2 linked regions of the Loktanella sp. M215 genome follow. The protein of the gene in region 2 interacts with the protein of the main gene of each other region in a pairwise test. Links are inferred from orthologs where the notes say so. Each region holds a gene or a part of one and is shown on either strand. Other genes may lie near its edges.

The links.
Region 1: the proteins of def (region 2) and GLR48_RS18590 interact in binary tests that used the Escherichia coli proteins (3 or more experiments, as listed by UniProt). The link is inferred for Loktanella sp. M215 from one-to-one orthologs.

What each region holds. Positions count from the first base shown.
Region 1 is NZ_WMEA01000001.1:3,783,450-3,790,783, forward strand. The notes cover bases 2,239-5,024. They hold GLR48_RS18590 (aspartate-semialdehyde dehydrogenase), read right to left. Parts: upstream 4,250-5,024; coding sequence 3,227-4,249; downstream 2,239-3,226. Other genes in these bases: GLR48_RS18580 (hypothetical protein), read right to left, coding at 2,326-2,469; GLR48_RS18585 (hypothetical protein), read right to left, coding at 2,658-3,179; GLR48_RS18595 (MFS transporter), read right to left, coding at 4,312-5,024. Outside these bases: GLR48_RS18570 (TRAP transporter permease), read right to left, coding at 1-1,114; GLR48_RS18575 (TAXI family TRAP transporter solute-binding subunit), read right to left, coding at 1,193-2,149; more of GLR48_RS18595, read right to left, coding at 5,025-5,478; GLR48_RS18600 (Coenzyme F420 hydrogenase/dehydrogenase, beta subunit C-terminal domain), read left to right, coding at 5,658-6,878; GLR48_RS25735 (calcium-binding protein), read left to right, coding at 7,069-7,334.
Region 2 is NZ_WMEA01000001.1:326-4,447, forward strand. The notes cover bases 1,300-4,122. They hold def (peptide deformylase), read right to left. Parts: upstream 3,061-4,122; coding sequence 2,539-3,060; downstream 1,300-2,538. Other genes in these bases: trpA (tryptophan synthase subunit alpha), read left to right, coding at 1,300-1,501; def (peptide deformylase), read right to left, coding at 1,593-2,084; def (peptide deformylase), read right to left, coding at 2,084-2,542; GLR48_RS00035 (MalY/PatB family protein), read left to right, coding at 3,174-4,122. Also shown: GLR48_RS00010 (hypothetical protein), read right to left, coding at 424-609; more of trpA, read left to right, coding at 710-1,299. UniProt on the Escherichia coli protein: Removes the formyl group from the N-terminal Met of newly synthesized proteins. Requires at least a dipeptide for an efficient rate of reaction. N-terminal L-methionine is a prerequisite for activity but the enzyme has broad specificity at other positions.

The sequences.
Region 1 (7,334 bases), 3.8 Mb from region 2 along the record:
GCGGCGTGTATCCCCCGAACAGGAGGTAGACCAGCACCCCCAGTGGGACCAGCAGCATCCAGTTTTCCTTGATTGCCTTGCGCGCTGACGGCAGTTCGTCCCGGTTCAGGCCGCGCAGGCCGTAGCGCCCCGCCTCCAGATGCACCATCCAGAAGGCCGAGGCGAAGTAGAGGATCGCCGGGATCAGTGCAGCCTTCACAACCTCGACGTAAGGCACGTCCAGCGTTTCGGCCATGATGAAGGCGACGGCCCCCATCACCGGCGGCATGATCTGCCCACCCATCGATGCCGTCGCCTCGACCCCGCCGGCAAAGGCGGGGCGATAGCCGAACTTCTTCATCAGCGGGATGGTGAACTGCCCCGTCGTCACGACGTTCGCCACCCCAGAGCCCGAGATCGTGCCCATCAGGCCCGACGACACGACGGCGACCTTGGCAGCGCCCCCCTGCCGGTGGCCGAAAAGGCCCATCGCGACGTCGGTGAACAGCCGGATCATGCCCGCGCGTTCCAGAAACGACCCGAACAGGATGAAGAGGAAGATATAAGTGCTTGATACGTATGTCGGAATACCGTAAATGCCTTCGGTCCCGAAGGCCATGTGGTCGATGACCTGGCTGAAGCTGTAGCCGCGATGGTTCAGCGGCGACGGCAGGTATTCCCCGAACAGACAGTAGCCAAGGAACATGCCCGCGATCAGCGGCAGGGCAAAGCCCATCATCGTCCAGGCCGCGGCAAACACGACAATCAGGGCGATGACCCCGACGACGATGTCCTGCGTCAGCGGTCGCCCTGCGCGCATGATCAGCGGCTGGTATTCCCACCATTGATAAAGTGCCACGGCGACCCCAGCGAGCGCGAACGCCCACGCCAATGCCTTGAACGAAACCGACAGGTTTCGCCCGTATGCCACTAAGGGAAAGGCCAGAAGTGTCAGAAATCCGACATGGACCGCACGTGTGATCTGGCTGGCCATGTCGACGATATGGGCGGCGGTGACGATCTGAAAGACCGAGAAAGCAACCGCAATCCAGAACAGCAGTCGGCCCATGGCGTCATCGCCAAAGTTGACCTCGTGGCCCTCCTGCGGCTCTGGCGGAGTAAGCGTATCGGACATGCGCGCAGCTTTCGTCAGGAAATGAAACGGCAACGGGGCGCGCCGCGACGGCACGCCCCTCTGGCACCCGTCAGGTGCTTACTTGATGATGCCTTGCTCGCGGTAATACCGCTCTGCGCCCGGGTGCAGCGGGATCGGCATGCCTTCCAGCGCGTTGGCGATGTCGATCTGGCTGGCCGCCTGATGCGATGCCACCAGCGTGTCCAGGTTCTCGAACAGCTGCTTGGTCATCTGGTATGCGATCTCGTCGCTGACCGCGTCACTGGTGACGAGGAAGTTCGACACGGCGACGGTCGGCACATCCTCGGTCTGGCCGTCATAGGTGCCGGCGGGGATCGTGGCGGCGATGTAGGGCGCGCCCAGCGTTTCCGCGACCGAAGCCGGGACAGCGACCACGGTGATCGGCTGCGACGACGCAAGGTCACGGATCGAGGCGACACCAAGGCCTGCGGATTGCAGCGTGGCATCCAGCTGGCGGTTCTTGATCAGCTCAACGGATTCCGCGAAGGGCAGGTATTCGACCTTGCCCAGATCCTCGTAGCTCATGCTCATGGCGCCAAAGATCGCGCGGGCGTTCAGTTCCGTGCCGGATGCAGGCGCGCCGACCGACAGGCTCTTGCCCTTCAGGCTCTCGAAATCGGCGATGCCGCTATCGGCGCTGGCCACGATCTGGATGTAGTTCGGATAGATCGCGGCGATGCCGCGCAGCTTGTCCAGCTTCTGCGGAAAACCGGCGTCGGCGTTGCCTTCCCAGGCGGCGGCGACCGCATCGCCCAGTGCAAAGCCCAACTCTCCACGCCCGTCCTGCAGCAGGTTCAGGTTCTCGACGCTGGCCTTGGTGGACTGGACCTGCGTACGGACGCCCTCGATCTTTTCGCCGTAGATATTGGCCAGACCGGCACCCAGCGGATAATAGACGCCCGATGTGCCACCGGTCAGTACATTGATGAACTCCTGCGCCGATGCGGCGAAGGGCGCGGCGACAAGTGCGGACGCAACCGCGCAGCCCCGCAATGCGGATTTCAGATTGATCATGGTTTTCCTCCCAGAAATATCGAAGGCCCGAGGGCCGTCGCAGCCAGTTTCAATCATTGAGCCGCCGGTTTGCAAGGGAATGCGGGCTGTCAGGGGGATTTTCTCCGGCTTGACGGCACCGGTCATGGCATACCCGGTCGACGCGGGTCGCAGGATCGCGCTGTCGGACGGTGCGATCAATGACCGCGCGTGTCGAGGATATCACCGAAAAGCGCCATCATTTCGGAGCGCGTGACGGGACTGCTGGAGTTCGGCGTCAGGCGCGCGGTCTCCGATCTGGTCCCGAGTGCGGAGCGGATGATGCGAATGGCAAACGTCATGGCAGTGACCTTCTCATTGTGCGCCCCCACACAAACTAAAGTACGGTGCCCGACACAAAAAAGTTTCAGGTCGCTGCATCGCGACCGGGTTTCCGTCTGCGACAGGGGTGCCGCGGCCCCCCGTCAGAAGCCGATTGGCGCGCCGTCGCGTCCTGCCAAGGTCGTCGTCCCGAAGCCGATCCGCCGTTTCAACCCGAAACCCACCGTTTGGTCGAACCCGATTGGGCAAACGAAACGATGGCAAGGACGACAATCCGGGGGATGCCTGTGGCGACGCCGACGGCAAGGATTAAAGCCGGGACGGTGTAGACCGGACCGATGTTGTAGATCACGCCCCCCATCGCGCGCCAAGGGCATAGCTGGCCGTCAATTCTGGGTCGACCGCCAAGACCTGCCCGCGACATGACCGAGGTCATCGCTTCAGGCATGCTGATCGGCTTTGATCGAGATCCGCAGCAGAGGCAGCTTCGGGCGAGCTCTTTGCTTGATCTGCAAACCACGGCGTCTGCATTGCGCCACAGCAGTCGGCGCGACGCATCGGCGTCGGCGTGTGTCATGTACGGCCGGCAAGCTGCAGCCCCGACCTGATCCACGTGCTGCCGGACTTTGACGTGCTGGGTCTCTGGATCGTCACACACGCCGACCTGCGGCAAGCGCCGTCCATAGCTCCGGTTTTCAATCACCTCAGCGCAGCAGTCACGGATGATCATCAGACGCCGGTCGCAGCAAGGATGCCGCGACCGGCCCAGAGGGCTCATCAGCCCTTCTTGAGCACTTCGCGGCCCAGCAGTTCGGCGATCTGCACGGCGTTCAGGGCAGCGCCCTTGCGCAGGTTGTCGGACACGCACCACAGGTTGATGCCGTTCTCGACCGTACTGTCGTCGCGGATACGGCTGATGAAGGTCGCATAATCGCCGACGCATTCGATCGGCGTGACGTAGCCGCCGTCCTCGCGCTTGTCGATCACCATGATGCCGGGGGATTCGCGCAGGATGTCGCGCGCCTCGTCGGCGTCCAGCGGGTTCTCGAACTCGATGTTGATCGACTCCGAATGACCGACGAAGACCGGCACGCGGACGCAGGTGGCCGTGACCTTGATCTTGGGATCGAGGATCTTCTTGGTCTCGGCGACCATCTTCCATTCTTCCTTGGTCTCGCCGCTATCGAGGAACACGTCGATATGCGGGATCACGTTGAAGGCGATCTGCTTGGTGAACTTCGTGGGTGGCTTGGAATCCGTCGGGTTGTAGATGGATTTCGTCTGGTCCCACAGCTCGTCCATGCCTTCCTTGCCCGCACCGGACACGGACTGGTAGGTGCTGACGACGACGCGCTTGATCGTGGCGCGGTCGTGCAGCGGCTTCAGCGCCACGACCATTTGAGCGGTCGAACAGTTCGGGTTCGCGATGATGTTCTTCTTGGCGTAGCCGTGGACGTCCTGCGGGTTGACCTCGGGCACGATCAGCGGGACGTCGGCGTCGTAGCGATAAAGCGACGAGTTGTCGATCACGACGCAGCCGGCGGCGGCGGCCTTGGGGGCGTATTTCTTGGTCGCGTCAGAGCCTACGGCGAACAGCGCCATGTCCCAGCCGGTGAAATCGAAGGTGTCCAGATCGGTGGTCTTCAGGGTGCGGTCGCCAAAGCTGACTTCGGTCCCCAGCGACTTGCGGCTGGCGAGTGCGGCAATCTCATCCACCGGAAACTCGCGTTCCGCCAGAATGTTCAGCATTTCGTGGCCCACGTTGCCCGTGGCGCCGACGACGACGATTCTGTAACCCATCTGTCAGGCTCCTTGTTGAGACCGCAGGGTCTTACGCCCCATCTGCCCAAAGGGAAAGGGGGTCAGTCCGTGCGGTCCCGCGCGAAGAGGTAGATCAGCAGGCCCGCCGCCAGCAGCGCCGCGAAGGCCGTGAACAGCAGGGTAAAGGACTGCGTTGGCGTGGCACCGGCGCGATAGATCGGCCCGGTGGCGTATTGCATGACGCCGACACCGCCCACCCCGAAGAGGTTCATCAGCGTGACCCCCCGCCCCGTCAGATGCGGCGGAAAGAACGCCCGCGCATGGGCGATGATCAAACCGTAGGCCGCGGCCCCCGCGCCAAGCACCGCCAGCAGCGCCGTGCTGCGGACAAGGCCCGCTGCAGGCTGCAACGCCAGCAGGACTAGCGCGGCCAAGGCCGCGGTATTGCCCACGATCACGACCCACTTGCGGGTGCCGAACAGCCGGTCCATCGGGCCGTAGGCAAAGTTGCCGACGATCATCGCAAGTCCCATGACCAGCGTGACGCGGCCGATGGTCAGGGTATCGGCGCCGTACACCTCTGCGGCGAAGGGTCCGGCCCACAGGCCCCGGATCCCCGCCGCGGGCGCGTAGTTCACGAACATCATCGCGAAGATCGGCCAGAGCGCCGGGATGCGCAGCAGGTCGATGACCGACCCGCGCGTCGTCACGGGCAAACGCTCCGGATCGCGCACCAGCACTGCAATCGCCAGTGCGACGGCGAGCGACAGGGCCGCCAGCGCAAGTACACTGGGTCGCCAGCCAAAGGCCGCAACGCTCCACGCCAGCGGCGAGGCGCCCGCGATGTTGCCAAGGCTGCCCAGGCCGATCATCGCCGTCGCCAGCGTGGCGAACATCGACGCCGAATACTGCCGTGCAAAGATGTAGTAGCTGGCCATCAAGACCGGAGAGCAGCCTACGCCAAGCAGCACCATCGCCCATGTAATATGCACCGGCGACTGCGCCAGCGCGAAGGCCAGCGCGCCGCCACCGCCGCCCACGGCAAAAAGGCTCGCCGCCGTCCAGCGCGGCCCGAACCGGTCCAGCGCGGCACCCACCGGGATCTGCATGGCGGCGAAGACCAGAAACCAGACGCTGGAGGCGGTGGCGAGGTTTTCCGGCGTCGCACCGAGGTCCGCCTTCAGCACCGGAGACAGCACCGGTAGGAACGCGCGGTAGAATTGCGACAGGGCGTAGGACAGGGCGAGGACGATCAGGCCTTTGGTCATGTGCGAAAGCTCCTCTTGCGATGTGGTGGCATGGGGGTGCGGAGGGTGCAAGAGGTGGCGCGGTTGCCGGGGCGCCGCCCCGGACCCCGAAGTATTTTTGACCAGAAGAAGGGGGGCCGCGGTGGGCGGGTATGTCAACTGAACTGGACAGTGCCACGCGACCCGGTAAGGTCGCGATCATGACCGATGCGCCCACCCTGCCCCGCTTCGCCGACGCCGCCCCCCGCGGGCTTTGCACCGATTGCGGTGTCAGCCGGATGACCAACCCGGCGGCCTGTGGGCAGGCCTGCCAGTTCATCAAGCCGGACTACCCCGGAACCGAGGCACGGGTTCACGGGCGCGCTGCTGGCCAGACGGACGACGAGGGCTTCTTTGGCGTCTATCAGGCCATGTACCGCGCGCGCATGACGCCCCCCGCCGCAGGCGCCCAGTGGACCGGGATCACGACCGGTCTGGCCGCCGATCTGCTGCGCCGGGGCGTCGTCGACGCGGTGCTGGCCATGGTGCCGGATGCAACGGATTCCTGGGCGCCCCGCCCTGCGATCCTGACCACGCCCGACCAGATGCAGCACGCGCGCGGCATGCGGATGGGCTACGCCCCCTTGCTGGCGCTGCTCGAACCGGCAGCCGCGGCGGGACACCGGCGCATCGCCGTCATCGGCATTCCCTGCCAGATCTACGCCCTGCGCAAGCTCGAGGCCGATCTGGGGTTCGAGCGGATCTATGTCATCGGAACGCCCTGTTCCGACAACACGACGACTGCCAACTTCCACGGCTTCCTCGCGCGTCTGACCGATGCGCCAGAGACGGTCACCTATCTGGAATTCCGCGCGGATTATCATGTCGAATTGCGCTTTGCCGATGGCAACCGCCGTCTGATCCCGTTCCTGCAACTGCCGCTGTCAGACCTGCCGGGCGATTTCTTTCCGCTGACCTGCCGGACCTGCGTCGACTATACCAACCGGCTGGCGGACATCACCGTGGGCTACATGGCCGGGATGGGCGATCAGTGGCTGATCGTGCGCAACGACCGCGGGGCCGAGATGCTGGCGGCCCTCGGCGACCGGATCGCGCTGGCGCCGGTGGACTCGCGCGGCAAGCGGGCGGGTCCGGTCAAGGGCTTCATCGCGAACACGCGGCTGGCGGCCGGCGGTCTGCCGCTGCGAAGGATGCCCGACTGGCTGCGCCCCATCATGGGCTGGCTGATGCCAAAAATGGGGCCGAAGGGGCTGGAGTTCGCACGTGCGCGGGTCGAGATGAAAGCGGCCGAGGCGATCCTTCACCTGCGCCGCGAGGAACCGGCCAAGATGAAGAACATGATCCCCGGCCACGTCTGGCGGATCGCAGCCCCCTACGGCCTGACGCCGGAGGCGGGCGAGCGACATGACGACGCGGGCTGATCCTCCGGCGGGTGTCCGAAGTGCCATGGTCGCTTGATCACCATACCGATCCGCATGATCGACATCCGGGGTTAAACCTGTAGCGGCCAGACCATGCCAAGAGAATGGATAGTGTGTTTCCATCCGGGATATTGTCGCGCGCGTCCCGACCGGACAATCTGGCTGAAATTTCAACCAAAGGTTTTTTATCATGTCGTTGTTTCTTGTCCCACTCCTTCTGTCGATCGGCCTCGCCGGATTTCTGCTGCATGATTCGGGAAAGGACGATGACCAGCCCGCAGATCAGACGCCGCCGAAGGACCCCGGCGATGGCCCGGATCTGCTGGACCCGGTGATCGGCGCAGATCCGGTGACGCCCCTCCCGGTCAACGCCGATGGCAAAACCATCCTGCAGGCCGACGAGGGCGACAACGTCATCCTCGCCAACGACCGGCCAGAGGTGATCTTTGCCGGTGG
Region 2 (4,122 bases):
TCCAGCCGCGCATCGGGCACCGCCACGTCGCCCACGTTCGGCTCGATCGTGCAGAACGGAAAGTTCGCGGCCTGTGCCGCGGCCGTGCGCGTCAGCGCATTGAACAGCGTCGACTTGCCGACGTTCGGCAGCCCGACGATCCCCATCTTGAAGCCCATGACGCATCTCCTGACTGAATACCGCCCGGCCATAGCCCCGGCGCCCCGCCCGTGCAAGCCAAACGCTTTGGCCGCGGCCCGTTCCAGGCCATCCCGGCGCGATTTTCGCAATCAAACGCCAGACGTCCAGCCCGGACCTGGCCGTTCGTCGCGGCCCCCCGCAAAGCCGCGTTCACGTGCGACGCCGGCGTCTGCCGCACGGCCCTAACAGTCAGGCGCGTCAAGACAGGATCGGCGCCTGTTCCAAAACCGAGACAGCAGGCCCCTAGGCCGTGCGGTTGCGACCCTCGTAGATCAGGATCCAGGCCAGGATCACGAACATCGGGTGGGTCAGACCGCCGCTCAGCAGGATCGCCGGAATCCAGATCAGGAAGGTGATGATGGCCACGATGGGACGACCTGCGAATAGGATCGACAGAGGCGGGAGCAGCAGGGCAAGGATGTAATTCATGCCCCTGATATGGGCGTGACCGGCGGTATTTCAATTCCAGCCCCATTGCATTTGCGCGGTCCATCGCCCAGAAACGCCACGACCCATGAAAGATTGCGCCATGTCCCGTATCGACGCCAAATTCGCAGACCTGAACGCCCGCGGCCAGAAGGCCTTCGTCGCCTACGTGATGGCGGGCGATCCGACCTACGACACGAGCCTCGCCATCGTGAAAGGCCTGCCCGCCGCCGGCGTCGACATCATCGAACTGGGCCTGCCCTTCACCGACCCGATGGCCGACGGCACGACGATCCAGCTGGCGGGCCAGCGCGCCCTCGCGGGTCACATGACGCTGGACAAGACACTCGCCATCGCGCGGTCCTTGCGCGAAACCGACGACACCACGCCGATCGTCCTGATGGGGTACTACAACCCGATCTATTCCCGCGGCGTGCCGCTGTTCCTCGAACAGGCCAAGGCCGCCGGGATCGACGGCCTCATCATCGTCGACCTGCCCCCCGAAGAGGACGAGGAACTCTGCCTGCCCGCGCAGGCCGCCGGCCTGAACTTCATCCGCCTCGCCACGCCGACGACGGACGACAAGCGCCTGCCCAAGGTGCTCACGAACACCTCGGGCTTCCTCTACTACGTCTCGGTCACCGGTATCACCGGCACCGCCAGCGCCCAGACCGCCGACGTCGCCCCCGAAGTCGCGCGCATCAAGTCCCACACGGACCTGCCCGTCATCGTGGGCTTCGGGATCAAGACGCCGGAGGCCGCCCATGCCATCGCTGAGGTCGCCGACGGCGCCGTCGTGGGATCCGCCATCGTGGAAAAGATCGGGGCCGGAGAATCCGTCGCCGACGTCCTCGCCTTCGTCAAAACACTGGCCGACGGCTGCCACAGCGCCTGAGCGATATCCTCGCTTTTTCCAAAATACTCCGGGGGAGGTGCGCAGCACCGGGGGCAGCGCCCCCACAGCCGGTTTTTCGTCGAAAAACCGGCTAGCCGCGCCGTTTTGCGGCCCGCTTCAGCAGCATGTCGCGCTTCAGCTTCGTCAGTCGGTCGAAATACATCTGCCCCGCCAGATGGTCGATCTGGTGCTGCACGCTGACGGCCCAGAGGCCGACGAAATCGCGCTCGACCGTGGCACTGGCCTCGTCCATGAACCGCACCGTCACCGCCCGGGGCCGCTTCACCATGGCGCTCACCCCCGGCAGACAGGGGCTCGCTTCCTCATGGTCACGGAATTCCACGCTGGCGTGCAGGATTTCGGGATTGGCCATGCGCACCGCCTGACCGCGTGCCGTGCTGGCGTCGACCACCGCCAGCCGCAACGGCACGCCCAGCTGCACGGCGGCAAGCCCCACCCCCGGCATCGCCTCCATCACCGCGATCATGTCGGACCACAGCGCGCGGATCTCGTCAGTGATCTCGGCCACATCGGCGGCGGGTGTCCGCAGCACCGGATGCGGCCAAGGCACGACCGTCCGCATCACGGAAGGTCCACGTAATCGGTGCAAAGGATACCATCCAGATGGTCCCGTTCATGCTGCACGATCACCGCATCCGTCCCGTCAAAGTCGCCCTCGTGCACCCCGCCTTGCAAGTCCTGCCAGCGCAGCCGCACGGCCCGCGGGCGCGGCACGGCGACGGTCTGCTGCGGGATCGACAGGCAGGCTTCCTCGTTCACCACCAGCGCCGGGTCCGCCGTCAGGATCTCGGCGTTGATGAACACGCGCGGCGTATGATCACCCGTCTTCCAGGTCGCATCCATGACAAAGACGCGGGACAGAACGCCGATCTGCGGTGCGGCCAACCCGCGCCCGGGGGCCGCATACATCGCGGCAAACATCTCTTCGGTCAGCGCCGCGAGCGCTGCATCAAAGTGTGTCACAGGCGCGCAGATGGCCCGCAGGGCGTCGTGCGGCACGGTCAGAATGGGCCGCGTCACGCCCGCGCCCTTTCGCGCTTCAGCTTCTGCATCTTGCGCGTGATCATCTGCCGCCGCAGCGGCTTGAGGTAGTCGATGAACAGCTTGCCATCCAGATGGTCGATCTCGTGCTGCACGCAGGTCGCCCACAACCCGCTGAACCGCTCGGTCTGCGTGGCGCCCTCCAGATCCATCCAGCGCACCTCGACCTCCGCCGGGCGCTCCACGTCCGCATATTGCTCGGGGATCGACAAACACCCTTCCTCATAGGTGCTCAGCGCCTCGCTGACCCAGGTCACTTGCGGGTTCAGCAGGACCATGGGGCGCGCGGGCTGCGTCTCGTCCTTGACGCAGTCCATCACCAGCACGCGGCTCATCACGCCGACCTGTGGGGCGGCCAGACCGATGCCGGGCGCGTTGTACATCGTCTCCAGCATGTCGTCGGCCAGCGTCCGCAACTCTGCCGTGACGGCGCCGACGGGGTCCGTGACCTTTTTCAGGCGGGGATCGGGATGGATCAGGATGGGGCGTATTGTCATGCCCCCGATCTAGCCCCTGTCCCGCCGCTTGCCAAGACACCCCGCAATTTTCGCCTTGGCACCCGCACCTGTCCTGCTAGGGTCGCGCCGTTCCCAGCCAGCAGGTCCCCCAGATGAGTTTCGATGCCCCCGTGAACCGCCGCAACACCCACTGCGTCAAGTGGGACGGGATGCAGTCCGCCTACGGCGTCAGCCCCGAGGACGGTATCCCGATGTGGGTCGCCGACATGGAATTCCGCGCCCCCGACGTGATTCAGGACGCGGTACAGAACATGCGCGACCACGGCGTCTACGGCTACTTCGGCAACCCAACACCCTACACCGACGCGATCCGCTGGTGGATGCAGACCCGCCACGGCTGGCAGGTCGAGGCGGACGCCATCTTCACCACCCACGGCCTCGTCAACGGCACCGGTCTCTGCGTCGACGCCTACACCGCCCCGGGCGACGCCGTCGTCCTGTTTACCCCGGTCTACCACGCCTTCGCCCGCGTCATCAAAGCGGCCGGGCGGGAAGTCCGGTCCTGCGAACTGGTCAACGCAGATGGCCGTTACGAGATGGACTTCGACACCTACGACACCCAGATGACCGGGACCGAGCGGATGGTCATCCTCTGCTCGCCCCACAACCCCGGCGGCCGCGTCTGGTCGCGGGCAGAACTGCAGCAGGTCGCGGCCTTCGCCAAACGCCACGACCTCGTGCTGGTCAGCGACGAGATCCACCACGACCTGCTGATGCCCGGCCAGACCCATATCCCGATGGCCAGCATCGACGGGATCGCCGACCGCCTCGTGATGATGACGGCGGCCACCAAGACCTTCAACATCGCGGGCTCGCACACCGGCAACGTCATCATCCCGGACCCTGCCCTGCGCGCCCCCTTTGCCGCCCGGATGCACGCACTGGGCACCTCGCCCAACAGCTTCGGCCTGCACATGACGACCGCCGCCTATTCGGCGCAGGGTGCGGCATGGGTCGACGACCTCTGCGCCTACCTCGACGACAACCGCCGCCTGTTCGAGGCGGGCGTGAACGCGATCCCCGGCGTCCACGCCATGCCGC